DNA from 4 places in the Sporosarcina sp. P25 genome. Region 4 is predicted to be linked to each of the others. Evidence: riboswitches for the same ligand, from Rfam matches in the RefSeq annotation. Region 4 holds a riboswitch; each other region holds the start of a gene.
What was found. Region 4 has a riboswitch for S-adenosylmethionine ahead of CSV70_RS14095 (methionine ABC transporter ATP-binding protein). Riboswitches for the same ligand answer to the same signal wherever they lie in the genome.
Positions count from the first base shown of each region.

Region 1: linked by a shared signal. The riboswitch ahead of metA (homoserine O-acetyltransferase MetA) and the one ahead of CSV70_RS14095 (methionine ABC transporter ATP-binding protein) in region 4 are both predicted to bind S-adenosylmethionine.
Region 2: linked by a shared signal. The riboswitch ahead of CSV70_RS14525 (O-acetylhomoserine aminocarboxypropyltransferase/cysteine synthase family protein) and the one ahead of CSV70_RS14095 (methionine ABC transporter ATP-binding protein) in region 4 are both predicted to bind S-adenosylmethionine.
Region 3: linked by a shared signal. The riboswitch ahead of metK (methionine adenosyltransferase) and the one ahead of CSV70_RS14095 (methionine ABC transporter ATP-binding protein) in region 4 are both predicted to bind S-adenosylmethionine.

Region 1 is NZ_PDYV01000010.1:82,167-88,000, reverse strand. Features, by position in the region: gene CSV70_RS10420 (spore coat protein) at 1-429, shown strand, start outside; gene CSV70_RS10415 (HAD family hydrolase) at 534-1,193, shown strand; gene CSV70_RS10410 (YetF domain-containing protein) at 1,233-1,937, opposite strand; gene metA (homoserine O-acetyltransferase MetA) at 2,004-2,912, opposite strand; SAM riboswitch class I at 3,005-3,111, opposite strand; gene CSV70_RS10400 (AbrB/MazE/SpoVT family DNA-binding domain-containing protein) at 3,262-3,531, shown strand; gene CSV70_RS10395 (thioredoxin family protein) at 3,656-3,970, opposite strand; T-box leader at 4,227-4,452, shown strand; gene serA (phosphoglycerate dehydrogenase) at 4,587-5,834, shown strand, end outside.
Region 2 is NZ_PDYV01000022.1:25,345-31,178, forward strand. Features, by position in the region: gene CSV70_RS14510 (MBL fold metallo-hydrolase) at 1-745, shown strand, start outside; gene CSV70_RS14515 (sulfurtransferase TusA family protein) at 802-1,029, shown strand; gene CSV70_RS14520 (sulfite exporter TauE/SafE family protein) at 1,087-1,863, shown strand; SAM riboswitch class I at 2,408-2,511, shown strand; gene CSV70_RS14525 (O-acetylhomoserine aminocarboxypropyltransferase/cysteine synthase family protein) at 2,653-3,933, shown strand; gene CSV70_RS14530 (glycine betaine uptake BCCT transporter) at 3,982-5,469, opposite strand.
Region 3 is NZ_PDYV01000010.1:13,110-18,943, reverse strand. Features, by position in the region: gene CSV70_RS10085 (hypothetical protein) at 1-308, shown strand, start outside; gene CSV70_RS10080 (DUF3891 family protein) at 314-1,087, shown strand; gene metK (methionine adenosyltransferase) at 1,130-2,341, opposite strand; SAM riboswitch class I at 2,518-2,637, opposite strand; gene pckA (phosphoenolpyruvate carboxykinase (ATP)) at 2,815-4,407, shown strand; gene CSV70_RS10065 (alpha/beta hydrolase family protein) at 4,487-5,278, opposite strand; gene CSV70_RS10060 (NUDIX hydrolase) at 5,262-5,729, opposite strand; gene CSV70_RS10055 (transposase) at 5,778-5,834, opposite strand, start outside.
Region 4 is NZ_PDYV01000020.1:49,736-55,569, reverse strand. Features, by position in the region: gene CSV70_RS14115 (arsenate reductase family protein) at 94-453, shown strand; gene gcvH (glycine cleavage system protein GcvH) at 530-910, shown strand; gene CSV70_RS14105 (toprim domain-containing protein) at 973-1,326, shown strand; gene CSV70_RS14100 (thioredoxin family protein) at 1,319-1,618, shown strand; SAM riboswitch class I at 1,668-1,773, shown strand; gene CSV70_RS14095 (methionine ABC transporter ATP-binding protein) at 2,049-3,074, shown strand; gene CSV70_RS14090 (methionine ABC transporter permease) at 3,067-3,735, shown strand; gene CSV70_RS14085 (MetQ/NlpA family ABC transporter substrate-binding protein) at 3,801-4,652, shown strand; gene CSV70_RS14080 (dicarboxylate/amino acid:cation symporter) at 5,075-5,834, shown strand, end outside.

The sequences.
Region 1 (5,834 bases), on a different contig from region 4:
TTGGATGAGTACAATATTCTCGTCGAAAGTTTCAAAACAGGCAAAGATCCTTCACACCCTACGCAGCGCTATCAAATGAAAGCAAGTAGCGACTTCATTTACGGTATGAAAGAAAAAGCACCCTCTAAGCCCATTCAATCCACAGGTGAAATCAGTGATGAAATCATCTCCGGCTTTTTACTTGGCGCTAAGAAAGAAGGCGCTACAGGCAAAACAGCTGCTTCATTAGAAGTATGTAATCCAGTCGTTCGCCGTGTACTGGCAGATTCCGTGCCTAACTGTATAGAAATGGCGTACGAGTTGTCAATTTACCAAAACAAACATCACTATTATCAAGTACCTCAATTAAATGATCAGGATATGAATATGTTGCTTAATTCATTTGCACCTTCACAAGGTCAACCCGGTATGCCGAACAACCTTCAATAAGTTAATGTTTCAAGCAGATGGAGTTCTTCTTCATCTGCTTTTTTGCTTTTACACTCCCTATATTTGTATACTATGTAGAAGAATACAAATGAAGGAGTGTCTATATGAAAGTTGCGATCTTTGATTTTGATGGTACGTTGTACACTAAAGAAACCTTTAAATTACTCATGGAGCAATTAAAGAATCATCCTACGCACAAGAAGTATTACCGAAACTTTTTTCGATCGATATTACCGCTTTATGTTCGCTATAAACTAAAAATACTACCTGAGTCTATTATGAAAGAACGCTCTATGTTCCTTTATCTACAAGCATTGGATTCATTGACGATGGCAGAACTACATGAGTATTTTAAAGGTATGCATAACGTGATGTTGCCTGACTTCAATGAACAAGTCATTAACCGACTAGTAGAACATCAAAAAGAGGGATACCATATCTTACTAGTTTCTGGAGCTTATACTCCTTTTTTAAAAGCAGTCACAAGTCACTTGACATTTGATCGAATTATCGGCACAGACATCCCTTCAAATGGAGAACAATTAGCGATGGATCAGCCTTTCCTACATATTCAAGGTACACGTAAAAACGAACAAATTTATCAAGCACTACTTGGAGAAATTGTCGATTGGGATAATAGCTTTGCTTATGGTGACAGCATTTCCGACCTTCCAGTCTTAGAGCAAGTTGGGTACCCTGTAGCAGTTCGTCCAGATAAAAAACTTACTGCAGTGGCCAAACAAAGAAATTGGGAAATATTATAAAAAACGCGAAGAGCTCTGATTATGTCAGGGCTCTTCACGTCAAGTCGATTTTAATGTATTGATATACAAACTGCCATCTGACTGAATTTCTGCGTAGAGAACATGCTCTGGTTTGGAAATCCCTTGTTTTTTTAGTTGCTCAGTTAACCAAGTATCAGTCAATTGAAGTTCTCTCATATTTTTCTCTTCTACTTTCCCGTTAGTAATAATTTCGGTCGGAATATATTTTGGCTGTGGTGCTGGGGCTTTGATATCTTTCTTTGTCGCATATTTCTCACTTGCATTCAACATGACACTTAAATTACCATTCGTTTCGAATATCGCGTAATTGACGTCTTTCATAGAAAATACCGACTGCTCTCGTAGCATCATATTTATATCATTGAAACTCAAACGTAATTTACGCATGGAACCTTCTAGGATTTTTCCGTTCTGAATGACAATCATCGGTTTATCATCGAGTAATACACGAAGTTTAATGGATTTGAATGATAAAAAGTTAGCAAGAATTGTTAATACTGCCCATAAGACCATTCCATATAAACCATTCAAGAATGGCGTTTCAGACTCTCCCGCCAAATTGGCCGCAATCGAACCGATTGTTATACCTGTCACATAATGAAAGAAAGTCAATTGTGACACTTGTTTCTTCCCCATAAAACGCGCCAAAATCAACAGCACAACAAATGAGATCACCGTTCGTAAAGTCATTTCCCAAAAAGCCAATTGCCAAAATTCATCTATGTTCACTGCATACACCTCCGGTAATCGGAGTATGTGCAAACTATAGAAATTTATACACTAATTCTTTTAATTCCAGTTATAAGGAGTTTTCTGGTAGACATAGTAATTGAGCCAATTCGAGAACAATAAATGCGTATGGGATCGCCAAGTATTCATAGGTTCTTTGGACGGATCGTCGTTCGGATAATAATTTACAGGAACATCAATGTCAGCACCTTTTTCTATATCGCGAGCGTATTCATCCCCTAATGTGTGTGCATCGTACTCTAAGTGTCCAGTTACCATAATATGTTTTGCATCATTTGAGATCACAATGAATGCGCCGGCATCTTCAGAAGCAGAAAGCAGGGTCAAATCAGGATGATTCTTTATTTCTTCTAATGAAACTCCCGTATGGCGTGAGTGTGGGGCAACATATACATCATTAAACCCTCTTGCCAAGTTCACTGTTGGATCGGTAATATCATGTGAAAATACTCCAAAACACTTTTTCGGCAACTCGAATTTGTCAATTCCGTAGTGATGATATAGAGCCGCTTGTGCCCCCCAACAAATATGAAGAACAGATGTGACGTTCGTTTTTGTCCATTCCATAATTTCTTCTAGCTCCTTCCAATAGACTACATCTTCAAATTGTAGAAGTTCGATTGGAGCACCTGTGATAATCATACCGTCAAAACGACGATTTTTGACATATTCAAAAGTAGTATAGAACGTTTCTAAATGATTCTGACTGACGTTTTTCGAAACATAGGTAGCTGTATTGAGAAATGTGACATTCACTTGTAAAGGTGTATTACCAAGCAATCGCAGCAATTGAAGCTCTGTCTTTTCTTTTTCAGGCATCAAGTTCAAAATTAAAATATTGATCGGGCGGATATCCTGTGTTGTCGCACGTTCTTCATCCATAATAAAGATTTTTTCTTCTTTCAGTAATTCACCTGCTGGTAGATGTTTTGGTATATTAATCGGCATTCTATTTCCCCCTTGACGTTCAGTTATTCTATTTCTATACAAAAAAGCCCTCATTTCTCTTAGATAAGAAAATGAGGGTTGACCATTCACCGTTCTTATCTCTCAAGACAACAATCTTGTTGGAGGTAGCACCTTCCTGTATATACAGAGGTTGCTGAAGCTTCATCAGGCCAAATCCCTCAGCTTCTCTTGATAAGAAATATTTAATTACTGCCTATTATAGCATTAATAAATTAATTGTATAGCGGAATTGTCAAATTGTTCTGCGCATTTAAGTTTTGTAAATTGTAGATAGTATATTTTTGTGTATAATAGAAACTACCAACTACATTTCTTCGAGGAGGAGCTCATGAAGTCTTTAGGTATTGTTCGTAAAGTTGATCATCTCGGCAGAATTGTCATTCCAAAAGAACTTCGAAATTCTTTGTCGATCGATAAGGGCGATCCGATCGAAATTTTCGTAGAAGATGATAGAATCATTTTGAGAAAATTTCAGGCCAACAGAGCGTGTTTTATCACGGGTGATGTGATGGATGAAAACAAACTATTGTCAAACGGTCTATACATCAGTCCACAAGGCGCTAAAATTCTTATAGAGCAACTGAAAGAGTTCACGTAATACAAGAAATAAGATCTTATTGTGGCATCTTTTCTAATATAAAAAGGACCGAAAACAACTTTTATAGTTGCCTTCAGTCCTTTTGTTTAATTGTCTCAATATCTCTTCATGTAGTCCGATTACATTACGTTAAGCTATTAATAAACTCTTCGATTTCTTCTTTCGTTTTACGATTTTTACTGACGAAACGACCTGTTTCTGTTCCTTCACTGAATGCCACGAAGCTAGGAATACCGAATATATCCAACTGACTGCAAAGATCTATAAAATCATCACGATCAATCGAGACAAATTCATACTCCGCAAATTCTGTTTCTAATGTTGGCAAGAATGGTTCAATCACTCTGCAATCTGGACACCAGTCTGCAGTGAATAAGAAAATCACTCTTTCTTCTTGTTTAAGTTGCTCGAATTGCTCTAGTGATTCTAGTTTTTTCAATTCCCAACACTCCTCTAAATGAATAGTATAAGCCCATTATAACACTCTTACCTGCACTTCTTCCCTTCAAACGACTTACGTTATTTACTTCCACTTAGTTAAATTAAAGATGTTTTTTTACAAATAACCTCTCAGACACGAACGTTCACAAATAATTCAATAACTACGTTCGCATTTAACAGTTTTTCATTTTTTCCGGAAAAGCAATTGACAATAGTTTTTGACGTGTTATGATTAGTTCTAAATTAATAGTTGTTAAACAATTTTGACGAAGAGATACCTTCCTAAAAAGAATTTTCTAGAGAGCTGATGCAGTGGTGTAAGTCAGCAAATTCCGAGGTTGGAGGCACTTCCGAATTGATTGGCTGAACATCTTAGTAGGCTAATCCGTCACATGCACGTTACGCATGCTGAATGAAGGCTGCATCTGCAGCAAAACAAGGGTGGTACCGCGTTAGTTTATCGAGCTTTTCGCCCCTTACTTATACGTAAGGGATGGAAGGCTTTTTTATTTTACCTATAAGGGGGGTAGCGTACAACTTACATATACGATCAATCACACATAGTTTTCCAACAAAAATTCTACTACAAACAATCAAAGGAGAGAATGAATATCATGGCTTTTAAAATACTTATTAGTGACCCACTTAGCGAGGACGGAATTTTCCCACTACGACAAGCAGAAGGTTTTGAAATTGTAATGGAGACTGACCTAACACCAGATCAGCTGAAAGAACGTATCAAAGATTTCGATGCATTACTAGTTCGTAGTCAGACAACTGTTACAAAAGAATTGTTGGAAGCAGCTGATCAATTAAAAATCATCGGTCGTGCAGGTGTAGGTGTCGATAATATTGATTTGGACGCGGCTACAGAAAAAGGAATTATCGTTGTGAATGCTCCGGATGGCAACACAAACTCTGCAGCTGAGCACACAGTCGCCATGATGATGTCTATGGCGCGCAAAATCCCTCAAGCCTTCAACTCGTTAAAAAACAATAAATGGGATAGAAAATCATTCCTTGGTGTGGAATTGAAAGACAAAACTTTGGGGATCATCGGGCTTGGTCGCATCGGTGCTGAAGTGGCAAGACGTGCAAGAGGACAACGTATGAATGTAGTCGCATATGATCCGTTTTTAACAGAAGATGTTGCCAAAAAATTAGGCATAGAAATTGGGACAGTAGATGAAGTGCTAGACGTAGCTGACTTCATTACAGTTCATACACCTTTACTAAAAGAAACTCGTAGAATGATCAACAAAGAAGCATTCGAGAAAATGAAAGACGGCGTACAAATTATCAACTGTGCACGCGGTGGAATCATTGACGAAGATGCTTTATACGATGCAATCGTTGCTGGTAAAGTGGCGGGTGCGGCATTGGACGTATTCGAAGAAGAGCCATTCCTAGACCATAAATTGTTGACATTACCTGAAGTAATAGCAACTCCTCACTTGGGCGCAAGTACATTCGAAGCACAAGAATCAGTAGCAGTTGACGTAAGCCGTGACGTAGTGAACTTCTTGACAATTGGATCTGTTCGTAACCCAGTGAACTTGCCATCTGTTTCTCGTGATGTATTGGCGAAAATCGAGCCATTCTTCGATCTTACAGAAAAACTAGGTATGTTCTTATCCCAAATTCAAAACTCGGTTATCCATGAAATCAACATTCAATATGCTGGCGAATTGGCAAACTACGATGTGCGTGCGTTAACGCGTAACACCGTCAAAGGCCTTTTGAAGCGGAATCTTGGGGAAACTGTCAATGATGTGAACGCGAAGTTATTGGCTGATCGTTACGGCATCAAAGTGAACGAGCAAAAAACAACTACTGGTAAAGGCTTCTTGAACTTGATCACA
Region 2 (5,834 bases), on a different contig from region 4:
AAAAGGATGTCTCTCTTACATGGTCATGTCTGGCGGAGAGGCGGCAATCATTGATGCAACACGTATGACAAATGTGTTCACTGACTTTGCCAAGCAACGCGGTGTGAAGATTACAAACGTATTCGATACTCACTTGCATGCGGACCATATTTCAGGTGGTCGTCAAATCGCAAAAACCACAGGTGCGACGTATTGGCTGCCACCGAAAGATGCCGAAGAGGTAGAATTTGAATATGCTGCATTAGAGGATGATATGTCTATTCAGGTAGGTGATACGAAAATCGATATTCAAGCGCTTTATTCGCCAGGACACACGATTGGTTCGACTTCTTTTATCGTAGACGACAGCTATTTGATGACAGGTGATATTCTGTTCATTGATTCGATTGGACGTCCTGACTTAGCAGGTTTAGCAGAAGATTGGGTAGGCGACTTGCGTGATTCTTTGTATCGACGCTATAAAGAATTATCGAAGGATTTAACAGTCCTACCGGCTCACTTCATGCTTATAGATGAGTTGAATGAAGACGGTAGTGTGTCGGAAAAGCTCGGTGTATTGTATGAGCAAAATCACGGTTTGAATATTGAGGATGAAAGTGAGTTCAGGGAATTAGTCACGGGGAACTTGCCTCCACAGCCTAACGCATATCAGGAAATTCGCCAGATGAACATGGGGAAAATCGAGCCTGACGAGGAAACGCAACGCGAGATGGAGATTGGTCCGAATCGCTGTGCGGTACGGTAAATAATTAATTTAATTCATATGGAAAACAAAAAACAAATTTAAAGGAGAAGATATATATGAGTACAACAACATTTTTAGATGCAAAAGGCCTGGCATGTCCAATGCCGATCGTACGTGCAAAGAAAGCAATGAAGGATATGCAAACAGGAGACGTTCTTGAGATTCATACGACAGATAAAGGATCGGTGTCCGACCTGACAGCGTGGGCTACTTCTGGTAATCATGAAATAAAAGATCAGCAACAAGAGTCTGATGTCTTTAAATTCTGGATCCAAAAAGGATAAACTGAGGATAGAGGGAATAACTGTCTCCCTCTTTCGTCTGGAAGAAGGGAGGACATCATGACTATTCCATTTATTATCACGATCTTCCTTATTGGATTTGTGGGCTCATTCCTTTCGGGTATGATGGGAATTGGTGGCGCAATTGTCAAGTATCCAATGTTGCTATTTATTCCTGCATTACTTGGCTTTCCTGCATTTACACCACATGAAGTATCCGGTATTACGGCAGTGGAAGTTTTCTTTGCATCACTTTCAGGAGTTTTAGCATATCGAAAGAGTAATTTGATCTTGAAACCACTCGTTCTCTATATGGGAATCAGTGTATTAGTTGGCAGTGTCCTTGGCGGTGCTGGTTCCAGTATGCTTTCAGAAGCTACCGTCAACGTGATCTACGGTGTTCTAGCTGTCATGGCAGCTATTATGATGTTTATTCCGAAAAAAGGCCTCGACAATCAGCCGATTGATGAAATTACATTCAATCGTTTCATAGCTTCGAGTGCGGCTTTTATCATTGGATTGGCAGCTGGAATCGTCGGAGCTGGCGGCGCATTCATCATGGTCCCGATTATGCTCGTAGTACTAAAAATTCCCACACGCGTCACAATCGCTACATCACTAGCGATTACGCTGTTATCATCGGTGGGCTCGGCGTCAGGCAAGCTCTTAACAGGGCAAGTACCTTATGGCCCAGCTCTCGTAATGATCATCGCAAGCATCATCGCGGCTCCGATCGGTGTAAAAGTGAGCCGGAAAGTAAACACCAAAGTATTACAAAGCATTCTAGCCGTATTGATCATCGCCTCGGCCGTGAAAATATGGTGGGACATATTCTAATCAAGCACAATCGCCAGCACATCGTTCAACGAACATGTGCTGGCGATTTTTTGGTGAAGTCATAAGTGGAAACATCATTAAACTCACTTCTGATCTAGCAGGTGGCTCCCGCAATGAGCTACAGACAAGAAATACGCCTGTCTCTGTCTCATTACTACGTCACCGCTTGGAAGACGACTTCGTTTAGTAAATGTATAAATCATTACACATTAAAATAATCAAGGTAGTAAACTAGTTGATCGTAAGTGGAAGGCGGCGACTCCCGGAGGATCAGCGTGTGTCTTGAGACCCTGGATAGATGCCTTAATTTCTGCAAAGTACACAGAAATACGGCAAAGCGAACCCTTCGCTGTTCGCTTGGCTCAAGCCACGCCCTCGGGAAAGCGTCCGCCTGGAACGTCGATCAACGGTGTCTTCACTATTATTACTTTCATTGCAAGATATTAAAGGAAATACAGATTTCGAAACATTCCATTAAATTACCTTGCAATAGACTAGGAATAGCCGTATACTATTTTTCAACGATGGAAAACGAATAGACACACTCTTATCAAGAGCGGCGGAGGGATTAGGCCCTGTGATGCCCGGCAACCGGCAAAAGCAAAGGTGCTACTTCCTACAAACTTTCAGTAGTTTGGAAGATAAGGGAGGAATAAGCGAAAGCAGAGCCCTCTTCTTATTATGGAAGAAGGCTTTTTTCTATATATTGCTAATCGTCGTCTTGCGTTTTTCTTGTCTAGTCCTAGGAATTTCGGTGTTCCATCAATACACGAAAAAAGGGGAATGGTTATGACGAAATTACAGCCAGAAACGATATTATTACATGGAGGACAAAAGCCAGATTCGGAAACAGGCTCACGTGCGTTGCCGATTCATCGTACGACCTCTTATGTGTTCAGAGACACGGAGCATGCACAAAACTTATTCGCTTTGAAAGAAGCGGGCAATATCTATACAAGAATTACGAATCCGACGGTAGCCGTATTTGAAGAGCGTGTAGCCCAGCTAGAAGGCGGATCAGCGGCAGTTGCCCTGTCTTCGGGAATGGCGGCAATTGCATTCTCTATTATGAACATTGCTGAAGCGGGTGATGAAATCGTTGCAGCCAGCAATCTCTACGGCGGTACATACAACTTATTCGCTGTGACATTACCCCGCTATGGCATCAAAGTGAAGTTTGTTGACGCGTCAGATCCAAAGAACTTTGAAGTAGCTATTACGGATAAAACGAAAGCGTTGTTTGCAGAAACAATCGGTAATCCAAGTTTGCAAGTTCTTGACGTAGAAGCCGTTGCGAACATCGCACATGAAAATGGACTTCCATTGTTAGTAGACAATACATTCCCGTCTCCTTATGGATCAAATCCGATCGAGTATGGTGCCGATGTAGTTATTCATTCCGCGACAAAGTGGATTGGCGGACACGGTACGACAATCGGTGGTGTGGCAGTTGATGCAGGGAAATTTGACTGGACGCAAGGTAGGTTCCCTGGTTTTACAGAGCCGGATGAATCCTATCATGGCTTACGGTACGGAATCGATACAGCTGCTGCAGCTTTCGCAACGAAATTACGTGTACAATTGCTGAGAGACTTCGGCCCATGTCTGTCACCAGATAGTGCATTCAACTTGTTGCAAGGTTTGGAAACACTTCATTTGCGCGTGCCTCGCCACAATGAAAACGCACAAAAAGTTGCTGCATTCCTGCAAGAACATCCGGCAGTAGAATGGGTGACGTATACAGGTCTAGAAGATCATCCAACAGTAGAATTGGCAAATAAATATTTAAAAAATGGCTATGGTTCAATTATCGTATTCGGTATTAAAGGTGGACGCGATGCAGGAAGACAAGTAATCGACAATGTAGAAATTTGGTCTCATGTAGCGAATGTGGGAGATGCGAAGTCATTAATCATTCACCCGGCATCTACAACTCATCAGCAGTTGTCTGTGGAAGACTTGAAAGACTCAGGCGTTAGTGAAGAGCTAATTCGCTTATCTGTAGGGTTGGAGTCAGCAGAGGATATTATTGCGGATTTGAAGCAAGCAATCGAAAAAGTGGCAAACTAATATATGAAAAAGAACACCGTCGCTAGTGCGATGGTGTTCTTTTCTCTACTAACGCTTTATTCGTTTCTTTTCATCTTTTAGTGATTTGAACAGCGAGACGACCATCATAATGAGGATGATGGAGAATGGCAAAGCGGCAATAATGATGACGTTTTGCAGTGCATCCAATCCTCCGACATATAATAGAATGATGGCGATGGCAGATTGAATTACGCCCCATACAACTTTCAAATTATTTGGTGGAGTCAATGAACCATATGACGACTGCATGCCGAGCACAAATGTAGCCGAATCCGCTGAAGTGATAAAGAACGATGTAATCAACAAAATGGCAATGACTGATATGACGAATGACAAAGGCAATTCGCTGAACATCTCAAAGATTGTCAGTTCAGTTGCACTTGCAGCCAAGTCGACAATTCCAGCTTTTTGCGTTTCAATTGCTGTCGTACCAAATGCTGTGAACCAGATCATACTCAACACAGTAGGAACAACTAGCACGCCAATCATGAACTCGCGAATCGTTCTACCTTTTGATACGCGGGCAATGAACATCCCGACAAATGGTGCCCAAGCTATCCACCAAGCCCAGTAGAATAGAGTCCACCCATTTAGCCAAGTACGATTTTCAGGAGTGAGCGGTGCAGTACGGAAACTCATACGTATGAGATTTTCCAGGTAGCCACCAATGGAATCCGTGAACATGTTGAAAATCAATAAAGTTGGTCCAAGCACGATCATGAAAATTAACAATGCCAAAGCTAAAATCATATTGGCATTGGATAAAATTTTAATTCCTTTTCCAAGTCCACTCCACGCAGATATAAGGAATAATACTGTTACCACTGCAATGATAAAGAATTGGGACCAGAAGCCTATTGATACACCGAATAAGTAATTGAGCCCGGCGTTTATTTGGACAGCTCCAAAGCCAAGTGATGTCGCCACACCGAAAACGGTGGCAAAAATAGCGAAGACGTCAATGACTGTGCCGAGCTTTCCATCTACTCGATCACCAAAAATTGGACGAAGTGTAACGGAGATTAATCCAGGTTGTCCTTTGCGGAATTGGAAATATGCCAATACTAAAGCGGTCATACCGTATACAGACCAAGCATGGAAACCCCAATGGAAAAATGTCGACTGCATTGCTTCTTTATAAGCAGCTTTTGTTTCAGGAGCTTCTGTAGCAGGACTTACTGCGTAATGCGAAAGAGGTTCGGCCGCCCCGTAGAACACGAGTCCGATTCCCATACCAGCGGAAAATAACATCGCTAACCATGAAAACATGGAAAACTGCGGTCTGTCATTATCCTTTCCTAATCGGATTTTCCCGATCGGACTGAATATCAAGAATACCGAAATGAAGAATAACATGGAGACGGTCAGTAAGTAATACCAGCCGAATGAATCCGAAATAAAGTCCTTAATAGCGGACGTGATTTCTTCGAAGTGTGTAGGGGCAATGACGCCGTATCCCACTGCCAATATGACGGCCACTAATGTAATGTAAAATGTTATAGAAGTTTTTTTCATAGTTCCTCCTTTTTTGAACGTAGTCTGAGAAATGAGCTAAGTACATAATCGAAACAGTAGAATAAAATTGCACACATACATTTGATAATACCCGTTTTGCCGCTCATGTAAACGCTGAAAAATGTCGGTTTATTGCCGGATTAATCGCAAATACAAATAAAAAAGACGAGAGAAATTTCCTTCTCGTCCAATATGTAAGTTGGTTCTGTAGTGTCATTCATGTACTTGCCCAGAATCATCAGCTTGTGCTTGTGACAGTATACATGAAACGTATGGGTGATTTCCACCCTAACGAATGATTTCACTTCACACAATAAAAACCATAGCCATGTTATACTATAGAAACGAAAGAAATGAGGAGGAGA
Region 3 (5,834 bases), on a different contig from region 4:
TAGCGAATGGATTTTTTGAAGACTCCAAAACATTTTGGAGCCGTTTTATATTCTACGCCTTCTATTTCGTTTTATTTGACTCCATTCCAATGAAAACCGTAAATGGCAAACCGAATAACGGTATGATTATTTATGAACTTCTTCGGTATGGCAAACGCATTGATTTCAATGAAGAACCCCTGATTCTCGGTACAACAGAAGCAGAAGAAATGTATCAGGAAGAAATGAAGAAAATTGAAAAGGTAAAAGAAGAAATTAAAGAAGAAATCATAAAAAATGATAGCGTTCCCCCTGAAAAGAAAGGATGAGCAAGATGATTGTACGTGAACACGAGAAAACATTCAGCTTTGTGCAGCAACATCATCATGGACACCTCGCCGGTGAATTAATGAAACACTGGAAGAAGGATATGTTTCCTGATGATCAATGGCGTCATTCCGTATTGACTGCCATTAGTAACCACGACATCGGCTGGGCTCCTTTTGATAAACAGCCTTTTTGGAATGATGCGAAGTCGGCACCTTTTCAATTCACTGACTTCCCCCTGCTCCCTAAAACAGTACTTTATCGCCAAGGAATTGATGATGTAGAACAGATGGACCAATATGCAGCAATGCTTTGTAGTCTTCATTATGAACAGTTTATACAGAGTAACAACGAAAAAGAGGCTAAGCTATTTATCAAGGGTGAACAGAATCGTCGTGAACGATTGTGTAAAGAAATCGAGGGTTTTGATAAGGATTTATTTGAAAAGCATTTTGCTTTGCTTCAGCTTGGAGATAACTTTTCCTTATATTGTTGTGTGAATGATCCAGGTATCGACAAAGCGAATGAACATGTATTCTTTCGCGACGGCATTCCTTCTACAAGCATTTTCCATACATTACCGGTAGGACGAATTGGGATATACTTTGCAGATCAGCACACTGTTAAAGTGGAAAATTATCCTTTTAGTTATTCATTTGACGTTGAAGTAAAGCAAAAGACTGTCTTGAAAAAAGATATTGAGGATCACGGATTGCAAGTAGCTTATGAAAAGGCTGACTATGAAGTAATTCCTTTTCATTTTACGCCGTCAAATAAATAAAAAATGCAGAAAGAAGAAATAATTTCCTCTTTCTGCACTCCATTATTGCTTCACACGTACTTTACTTGCAAGTTCTTTCAACGCTTCCACTTTATCCGTCTGCTCCCATGGCAATTCGATGTCAGTGCGGCCAAAGTGACCGTACGCTGCTGTTTGTTTGTAGATAGGACGACGTAGGTCGAGCATTTTAATAATGCCTGCCGGTCGAAGGTCAAATAATTCACGTACGAACTCTACTAATTGAGTTTCGGATAGTGTACCGGTATCAAATGTATTGATCGAGATAGAAACCGGGCTCGCTACTCCAATAGCGTACGCCAACTGAACTTCACAGTGCTCAGCCAGTCCAGCTGCAACGATATTCTTTGCAACATAACGTGCTGCGTAAGAAGCAGAACGGTCCACTTTCGTAGCATCCTTCCCTGAGAATGCACCGCCACCATGACGGGCATATCCACCATACGTATCGACGATGATTTTACGTCCAGTCAGACCGGAGTCTCCTTGAGGTCCACCCACAACAAAGCTGCCAGTAGGATTAATGAAGTATTTAGTATGCTCGTCCAATAAGTTTTTTGGAACGACTGCATCAATCACAACGTTCTTTATATCCTTCTCAATTTGCTCGAGTGTCGCTTCAGGATGATGTTGTGTAGAAATAACGATTGTGTCGATTCGCACAGGATTATTATCTTGATCGTATTCTACCGTCACTTGTGTTTTTCCGTCAGGACGTAAATAAGATATAAGTTCTTCTTTACGCGCTTGTGCCAAGCGATGTGCCAATTTATGAGAAAGGCTGATGGGTAGAGGCATTAACTCAGGCGTTTCATTACATGCATATCCAAACATTAGACCTTGGTCTCCTGCACCGATTGCATCCAATTCTTCATCTGACATAGAGCCTTCGCGTGCTTCGAGTGCCACGTTGACACTTGCAGCGATTTCAGGTGACTGCTCATCAATGGAAGTAAGTACAGCGGACGTTTCGTAATCGAAACCGTATTTCGCACGAACATACCCGATTTCCTTAACAGTATCACGAACAACTTTTGGAATATCCACATACGTTGTCGTAGTAATTTCTCCCATTACTAATACGAGTCCTGTTGTGATACTCGTTTCACATGCCACACGCGCATTTGGATCTTCCGTTAGGATTGCATCTAAAATTGCGTCTGAAATTTGGTCGCACATCTTGTCAGGATGGCCTTCTGTAACTGATTCTGATGTAAACAGTCGACGGTTTGTCATGTTGTTTCCCCCTATATTAAGCATCATGATACGGTACTCTCATAAGTCCCTGGTAAAGTTCCACGCCTAGACGTCAAGCATATACCATAAGGATTCAGGGCTAGACAATATAAAAAGCCCTCCACTCATATTCAATCCATGAGTAAAAGGCAAAATTTCACGCGCAGCACCTTTCACTCTTATCGTCCAAGGAATTAAACCTTGCTTCAGGTTTGGCACCTTCGCGTTAGACTTGCGTCTATTGCAGGTTGCCGGGTTTCACAGGGCCTGTACCCTCCACCAACTCGGGATAAGAGTATCCGTTCATGTCACATCGTATTAAAAAGTTTGGATTTTGTCAAATTATTTCTCCTAAATCACTTGAGTTTTCCATTAGTATAGATTAATATTCTTAATGTGTTATACTATTTACGAATTAGGATATTCTCATCAAGATAAAAATAAATCGACTACGCAAAGGACGGTATGTAAACATGATATCTGCAAAAATTGATGATAGTTTAAAAAGTCTTCTTAGTGGAAGCAACGTGACGATCCAAGCGTCTGTGGCGGAATTAACGGAAAAAGCAGTAGCAAGAGGCGAAGCTAAACTTTCTGCCGACGGTGCGATCACTGCACGTACAGGTAAATATACAGGACGCTCACCTAAGGACAAATTCATCGTTGAAGATGCAGTGTCTAAGGATAAAGTAGATTGGGGTAGCACGAACAGTCCGATTTCAGAGGAGATCTTTGATTCATTATACACGAAAGTCATCGATCATTTGAAGAAAAAAGATGAACTCTTTGTATTTAAAGGGTTTGCAGGGGCAGATAAAGACTCTCAATTGTCTATCCAAGTAATTAACGAATTAGCTTGGCAAAATCTGTTCGTTCACCAACTATTCATCCGTCCAACCAAAGAAGAATTGAAAGCACATGAATCGCAATTCACCATTTTGGCTGCCCCTTCATTTAAAGCGGATCCAAAAGTGGATGGCACGAACTCTGAAACGTTCATCATTGTATCGCTGGAAAAGCGAATTGTCTTAATCGGTGGAACAGAGTACGCTGGAGAAATGAAAAAGTCTATTTTCTCTGTTATGAACTTCTTACTTCCTGAGCAAGATATCCTATCCATGCACTGTTCGGCAAACGTTGGAGAAGAAGGCGATGTTGCTTTATTCTTCGGTCTTTCTGGAACAGGTAAAACGACACTTTCAGCAGATGCTAACCGTAAACTTATTGGTGATGATGAACACGGATGGTCTGATAATGGCGTATTTAATATTGAAGGCGGATGTTACGCAAAATGTATCAATCTTTCTGCTGAAAAAGAACCTGAAATCTTCGGAGCAATCCGTTTTGGCGCTGTTTTAGAAAACGTAGTACTGGATGAAGAGACACGCATTGCTGATTATGATGATAAATCATTAACAGAAAACACACGTGCTGCATATCCAATCGAAAACATTGATAATATCGTGACACCGTCAGTTGCTGGTCATCCGAAGAACATTATCTTCCTTACAGCTGATGCTTCTGGTGTATTGCCTCCAATCTCGATTCTTTCAAAAGAACAGGCAATGTACCACTTCTTGAGCGGTTTCACTTCCAAACTTGCTGGAACTGAGCGTGGAATTACTGCTCCTGAACCAACATTCTCTACTTGCTTCGGTTCACCATTCCTACCACTTCCTGCAGCTACATATGCAGAGATGCTTGGAAAGAAAATCGATGAGCACGGTTCAAAAGTATTCCTTGTGAATACAGGATGGACTGGTGGGATCTACGGTGTAGGTTCACGTATGAACTTAGGCTATACACGTACAATGGTGCGCGCTGCAATCGCCGGGAAGTTGGACAATGTAGAAACAAAGAAGAACGAAATCTTCGGATTGGAAATGCCTCTTGAAATCGAAGGTGTACCAAGTAATGTTCTACACCCTCGTTACGCTTGGGAAGATCCAAACGAATACGATAAAGAAGCAAACCGTTTGGCTGATGCTTTCCGTGAGAACTTCAAGAAGTTTTCTCACGTTTCAGAAGACATCGCAATCAAAGGCGGACCACCCGTCAGTAAATAATGGCATACGAAAAGGCTGACCCCTCTGGTCAGCCTTTTTACGTCTACATTGTAATCACTTAAGCGGTGGCGGATGCACATCATTGTCGCTTCATCCAATCCACTGCTTTTTTCACAAGTTGTCGATTCATTTCAGGAGGAATATAATGCGTAAAGCCTTCTAAATACCAAGTTTCAAACTCTTTATTCGCATCACGCAATGCATTCTCCAGCAATAAAGCCTGATCAAACGATACATTCGTATCAAGAGTTCCGTGGATAATCAATGCCGGAATATCAATATTCTCTATCTGGAATAGCGCTGTTCTTTCACGATACGCATCTGGTTGACTATTCGGCGTGCCACCGATGACACGCTTCATCATACGTCGCATATCCTGTCGCTCTTTGTATGTGAAGATCACATCTGAAACTCCTGCCCATGTTACCATAGAAGTTAAATCTTCGCGCATAATGGCTGTCCATAAGGCCATGATCCCGCCTCTTGAAAAAGAGAATAAATGAATGCGATCTGAATTGACTGCACTTTGCTGTTTCAGCACTTCCACGCCTGTCACGGCATCATTGCGATCCTCCCCCGCAAATTCATCCTTTCCTTCACCACCACGATTGCCGCGATAATAAGGAGCGAATACCACAAGACCATGCGACGCAAATTGTGCAATACGCGCTGGCCTCACCATCCCTACATGTTGGATACCGCCACGTAAATAAAGCAATCCATCATACCGTCCTTTTGCTTTCGGTGTTGCCAGAAGTCCTTTTACAAGCAAGCTATCAGAACTATAGGTGATTTCTTCCAATCTGACATGGGGGTTTGGGGAGGGATAATCTTTTCTCCGTATGATTTTACCATCAGTTAGTTCTATCATTCGCTTCCACCCACTTCCTAAGCTCACCCATTCCGCGATCTTTCATATGAAAGCTGAGTTCAGTACAAGCATCTAGTTCAGCGTCGGTCATCCAAACTACGCCTTCTGTTTCCATTAACGTAAAGTCTTTTTCCACATGTGTTATATCTCCTGTGAAAACGGCTTTGCAAAAAGGCGGATCAGTAAAGACTACGTACTCAGCAAATGAATGTATATTTTCTACAGTGACGCCTGTTTCTTCCATCGTTTCCCGAATAGCAGCTTGTTCAATTGTCTCTCCTAATTCCGCTTTTCCACCAGGAAATTCAATGCCGCGTATTCTATGTTTGGTCAATAACCAGCGATTGTCGTGCTTAATAATAACGAGCACATGGCGAGATTCAATTTGATGTAAATTGGGTCCAAAAGTCAATTCCACATGGGCCCCTTGTAAATCTTCAAATTTCAGCAATACGGATCACGTCCTTTCCTCTAGTGTAGCGGAAAGATGAGCGAGGAATCAACGAAATAGCGGTAGTTGCTCGATAAAACGTTTGGATTCATCATCGGTAAATTC
Region 4 (5,834 bases):
CCCCTAGCCTCGTATTAGCTTATTCTTCTTGCGCTTAGCTAGTACCCACACACCATTATTTGCTATACTGAAAAAAAGGAGGGATTGACTATTATGACTATGACATACTACGGCTATCCAACATGTACCACGTGCCGCAAAGCGAAGAAATGGCTTACGGACGAAGGGATTTCATTCGAAGAAAAGAACATCGCCGAACAACCTCCAAGCGAAGACGAGCTGCGCAACATGATCGCGAACTCTGGACTTGACATGAAAAAGTTCTTCAACACGAGCGGCAAGATATATCGTGAGCTTAACTTGAAAGACAAGCTACCAACCATGACAGAAGATGAAAAAATCGCACTCCTCGCTTCAGACGGAATGCTCATCAAACGTCCAATCGTTTCTGATAACCAAAAAGTGACAGTCGGATTTAATGAAAACACATTCACGGAAACGTGGAAGAAGTGATTTAGATTCTTGTCTTTATACAGGAACTATGGCAAACTAAAGGTAGATAAACTATTATATTTTTGGAGGTAACGACATGAGCACACCAAAAGATTTACGATATTCAGAAGAGCACGAGTGGGTAAAAGAAGAAGACGGTAAATACCGTATCGGCATCACACATTTCGCACAGTCTGAACTAGGCGATATTGTATTCGTTGAACTGCCACAGGTTGGCGATCAATTAAAATCAGACGAGCCTTTCGGAAGTGTTGAATCAGTGAAAACTGTTTCTGAATTGTACGCTCCATTAACTGGTAAAGTGGTAGAAGTGAACGAAAACCTTGAAGATAGCCCTGAATTGGTTAACGAATCACCATATGAAGACGCATGGATGGTAGTAGTTGAAATCGATAACAAAGCTGAACTTGATGAGTTAATGACAGCTGAGCAGTATGAAGAAATGACAGCTGAATAATATTCTAAAAGAAAAAAGCGCTGGAACGTCTCAGCGCTTTTTTATACGCTAGGAGGAAACAGATGGACCCGAAAGTTCTCATTGTAGAAGGCGGTTCGGATCGTAAGCGGCTAGTGCCGATCCTTGCAGAGCCTGTAGAGATTCTTTGTACGAATGGTACCATCAGTGCGTACCATATTGAAGAACTGCTTGAACCGTATGAGCAGCAGGACCTGTTCGTCTTTATGGATGCGGACGCTTCCGGCGAGTCCATTCGTAAGTTGTTCAAACAACTGTACCCTGAAGCGAGACATTTATATACGGATCGTCTCTACCGCGAAGTAGAAACGACTCCCGTTAAGCTATTGGCAAGCATTTTAGCTGCTGCTAATTTTAAAGTACATTCCAAATACTTGGCAGGTGGACCACATGAATAATTGGACAATTGAAGACTGGCAACGCACACAGGCGGCAGAGCAAGTAGCCGCTTTTTATTTATATACACCGATGTGTGGAACATGCGCAGTCGCTTCAAAAATGCTTACGGTAATCGAGACAATGCGTCCGAAACTACCGATTGGAAAGGCGGATTTGAACTATGTCCAGGCTATCGCAATAGAATATGAGATAGAAAGCGTTCCTTGTTTACTTATTCAGCGCAAAGGACAGCCTATAGAAAAAATTTACGCCTTTCAATCCGTCCCGTATTTGCTAGAGAAGCTCAGTTGACAATAGAAGTCGATGTATGGTATAAGTAGTTAATCAAATGAATATGTAACTCTTATAAAGAGCGGCGGAGGGAAGTGCCCTATGAAGCCCGGCAACCGTCACATATGTGAAATGGTGCCAAATCACTCAAAGCGTAATGCTTTGATAGATGAGAGAAATGGTAACGTACATAACTACATACGTTCGGCCTTTCTGCTTGTCTGCAGGAAGGCTTTTTTTATACTAAAGCGGAAAGCGCCGTGTAGGCACGACAGGCGTTGGAAGACTTACCACAAAGGCGCTCTTTGCCTTTTTGGAAAGTCTGAAACGACCCGAGAGCCTGGCGCTTGTAGCTGGATGATACTAAAGCGGAAAGCGCCGTGTAGGCACGACAGGCGTTAGTAGTGTTCTGAAAGACATATTAAAAAGACTTAATGAGGTGGTGCGGAAAATGATTCAACTAACAAACGTTCATAAAAAATACCAATTGAACCGTTCAGAAATTGTCGCGGTAGATGATGTGACAGTAGCCATCGAAGAAGGAGAAATTTTCGGCGTCATCGGGTACAGTGGAGCAGGAAAAAGTACATTAATTCGACTATTGAACGGTCTTGAAACACCGACGTCCGGCAGTATTCTGATTCACGGACAAGAAATGACGACATTACAAGGTGCTGGCCTGCGCGATGCGCGTCAAAAAATCTGCATGATCTTCCAGCACTTTAACTTATTATGGTCTAGAACGGTAGAAGAAAATATCATGTTTCCTCTAGAAATTGCTGGCGTGAAGAAATCGGCACGTAAGCAAAAAGTGAAGGAATTGATCGATCTCGTTGGATTGACAGGTCGTGAACAGGCATATCCATCGCAATTATCTGGTGGTCAGAAGCAACGTGTCGGCATTGCGCGAGCGCTTGCAAATGATCCTGAAGTCTTACTTTGTGATGAAGCAACGTCCGCACTCGATCCTGAGACGACGAATGCGATTCTTGATTTATTGACGGACATTAATGAACGTCTTGGACTAACGATTGTGTTGATTACGCATGAAATGCATGTCATCCGCAAGATCTGTCATCGCGTGGCGGTCATGGAAGCGGGGAAAGTCGTGGAAATCGGCAATGTACTGGATGTCTTCCAATCTCCACAAGCGGAAATTACTAAGCGCTTCATTTCACAGGTGACTGATACCGGTGATACGGACGCAGCGATGGCGCATTTACAGCAAGAGTCACCTGATGGCAAGTTGATCAAGCTAGCTTTCATTGGTGAACGTACAGAGCAGCCAGTACTTGCTGAGTTGATCCGCAAATTCCCAATCGACGTCAACATCGTGCAAGGAAATATTTCAACGACACGTGACGGCGCTTACGGCACACTCGTCTTGCAACTAGTAGGAGACGTGGCGATTATAGAGGAAGCCATTGCTTTCTTGGATGCCAATGAAGTGAAGACGGAGGTGCTGATCCATGATTGAGCAATGGTTCCCGAACGTGAATTGGGATAAAATGTGGGAAGCAACCGGTGAGACACTTTATATGTCTGCCTACTCCACGTTCTTTACATTTGTCTTCGGTATCGCACTTGGTTTGTTGTTGTTTTTAACAAGTCCTGGTCAGTTATGGTCAAATAAAATAACCCATGTCTTTACAGGCGCATTCGTGAATATATTCCGATCGATTCCGTTTATCATTTTGATTATTTTATTGATTCCTCTTACGAAATTATTATTCGATAGTATGCGTGGACCGAATGCCGCCTTGCCTGCATTGATTATCGGTGCCGCTCCGTTTTATGGCCGTATGGTATTGATTGCATTGCAGGAAATCGATAAAGGGGTTATCGAAGCAGCGCGCTCAATGGGGGCTAAGACGTCGACGATCATTTTCAAAGTATTGTTACCTGAATCCATGCCGGCACTAGTCTCGGGAATTACCGTAACCTCGATTGCACTTGTCGGATATACGGCAATGGCAGGAGTGATCGGTGCAGGTGGTCTAGGTACACTCGCGTATTTGGAAGGGTTCCAGCGCAGCCGTGAAGATGTGACTATAATGGCAACGATTTTGGTATTGATTATCGTGTTTATCATTCAATTTATCGGTGATTTCATCGCAAAACGTTTGGACAAGCGATAATAGGATTTTCAGGGAGACCTGTTACCCATAGAAATATTCCATAATGGAGAGGGAGAAATGTGGATATGAAGAAGTTTTTATTCAGTCTATTCGCAGCCGTACTAGTGCTTGCATTGGCAGCTTGCGGAACGAAAGACGAAGGTAGTAAAGATAATGCAGCATCAGATGGAGCAGAAAAAGGCGAGAAAACGTCATTGGTAGTCGGCGCATCTAACACACCACACGCTGTAATTTTGGAAGAAGCTAAGCCATTATTAGCTGAAAAAGGCTATGATTTAACAATTGAAAGTTACACAGATTATGTACTGCCAAACAAAGATTTGGACGAAGGCACACTGGATGCGAACTATTTCCAACACATTCCTTATCTAGAGAGCCAAATTGCCGATTTCGGTTATGATTTCGTCAATGCAGGCGCGATCCACATCGAGCCAATCGGTGTGTATTCTAAGAAATATGACTCATTGGAAGAACTTCCAGACGGAGCGACGATCTTAATCAGTAACTCTGTTGCAGATCACGGTCGAGTACTTGCTATGCTTGAAGAAAAAGGATTGATCAAGCTAGCGGATGACGTGGAAAAAGTGAAAGCCGAAGTAGGCGATATCGTAGAAAATCCAAAGAACTTGGAGTTTGATGCGAACTACGAAGCAGCGCTAATGCCTCAGTTGTATAATAACGATGAAGGCGACGCATTATTAATCAACTCCAACTTCGCAATCGATGCAGGTTTGAATCCAATGGAAGATTCGATCGCATTGGAAGATAAAGAGTCTCCATATGTTAACGTAATTGCTGTAAAGAGCGGTAATGAAGACAGTGATGCAATCAAAGCATTAGTAGAAGTATTGACTTCAGAGCAAATTCAAGATTTCATTTTGAAAGAATGGTCTGGATCCGTTGTTCCCGTGAAATAAAATAATGCCCGCCGGTAGCTATCGCAGCTACCGGTTTTTTATTTGTATATATGTTGGGAGATTTGCTCTATGGGGTGGTGTATACGCTCAATGTGTGAGGTTATCCGCTCAATCCCGCGCGTAACTCGCTCAATGAGTTGGTTTATCCGCTCTATGGAGCGCGTGGCCCGCTCAATGTGTGGGGTTATACGCTCTATCAAGCGCGTTATCCGTTCAATCCCACACAAGCCCCGCTCAACAAGTAGTAACATCCCCACTACCGCAGACCATCCAACTTCCAAACAACTCCACTAGATCCACTTCCTCACAACCCACAAGAAAAACATCAAATAAATTCAAACAAAATCTTCTTTATTCTATCGACTTGTGATAAAGTTGATTTTGTTTGAGTAATACATATGTGTATTTGAGGAGGACGTATTGTGAAGTTTAAACTAGGGCTCATTTGGCGAATTCTAATCGCCATTGGGCTGGCGATCGGACTTGGTTTAGTATTGCCGATGATCCATGAAGGATTTGCGCATTGGTTCGTTCGCTTAGCAGCTACATTTAATATGTTATTCGGTGGATTCTTGAACTTTATCGTTCCACTGATTATCATTGCGTTTATCGCACCAAGTATTGCAAAGCTTGGAGCAGGTTCCGGGAAATTGCTAGGAATGTCTGCTGCATTTGCGTATGGATCTACGGTGATCGCGGGATTGCTTGCGTATTTCGCAGCAACGAATATTTTGCCGAACTTCATTCAACCCACGACGAAGACGGACATTGCAGAAGGCGCGCGTGAAGCTGGAGTAGCGTTCTTCGAAATGGAAATGGATCCAATGATGGGGATCATGACCGCTTTGCTATTGGCATTTGTGCTTGGCATTGGAATGGCAGCGATTAAAGGGAAGACGATGATGTCGTTCTTCGATGAATTTAATTTAATTATCGATAAAGTCATTTCTGTCGTCATTATTCCATTACTACCTTTCCATATTTTTGGGATTTTCCTGAATATGACGTATACAGGTGAAGTAGCGAATGTGCTTTCAGTCTTTGTATTTGTTTTCATCATGATCATCATTCTTCATTTAACCATGCTAACATTCCAGTACACAGTGGCGGGTGCATTGAACAAACGGAATCCGTTCGTGTTGATGAAAACGATGCTACCTGCGTATTTGACGGCTATTGGAA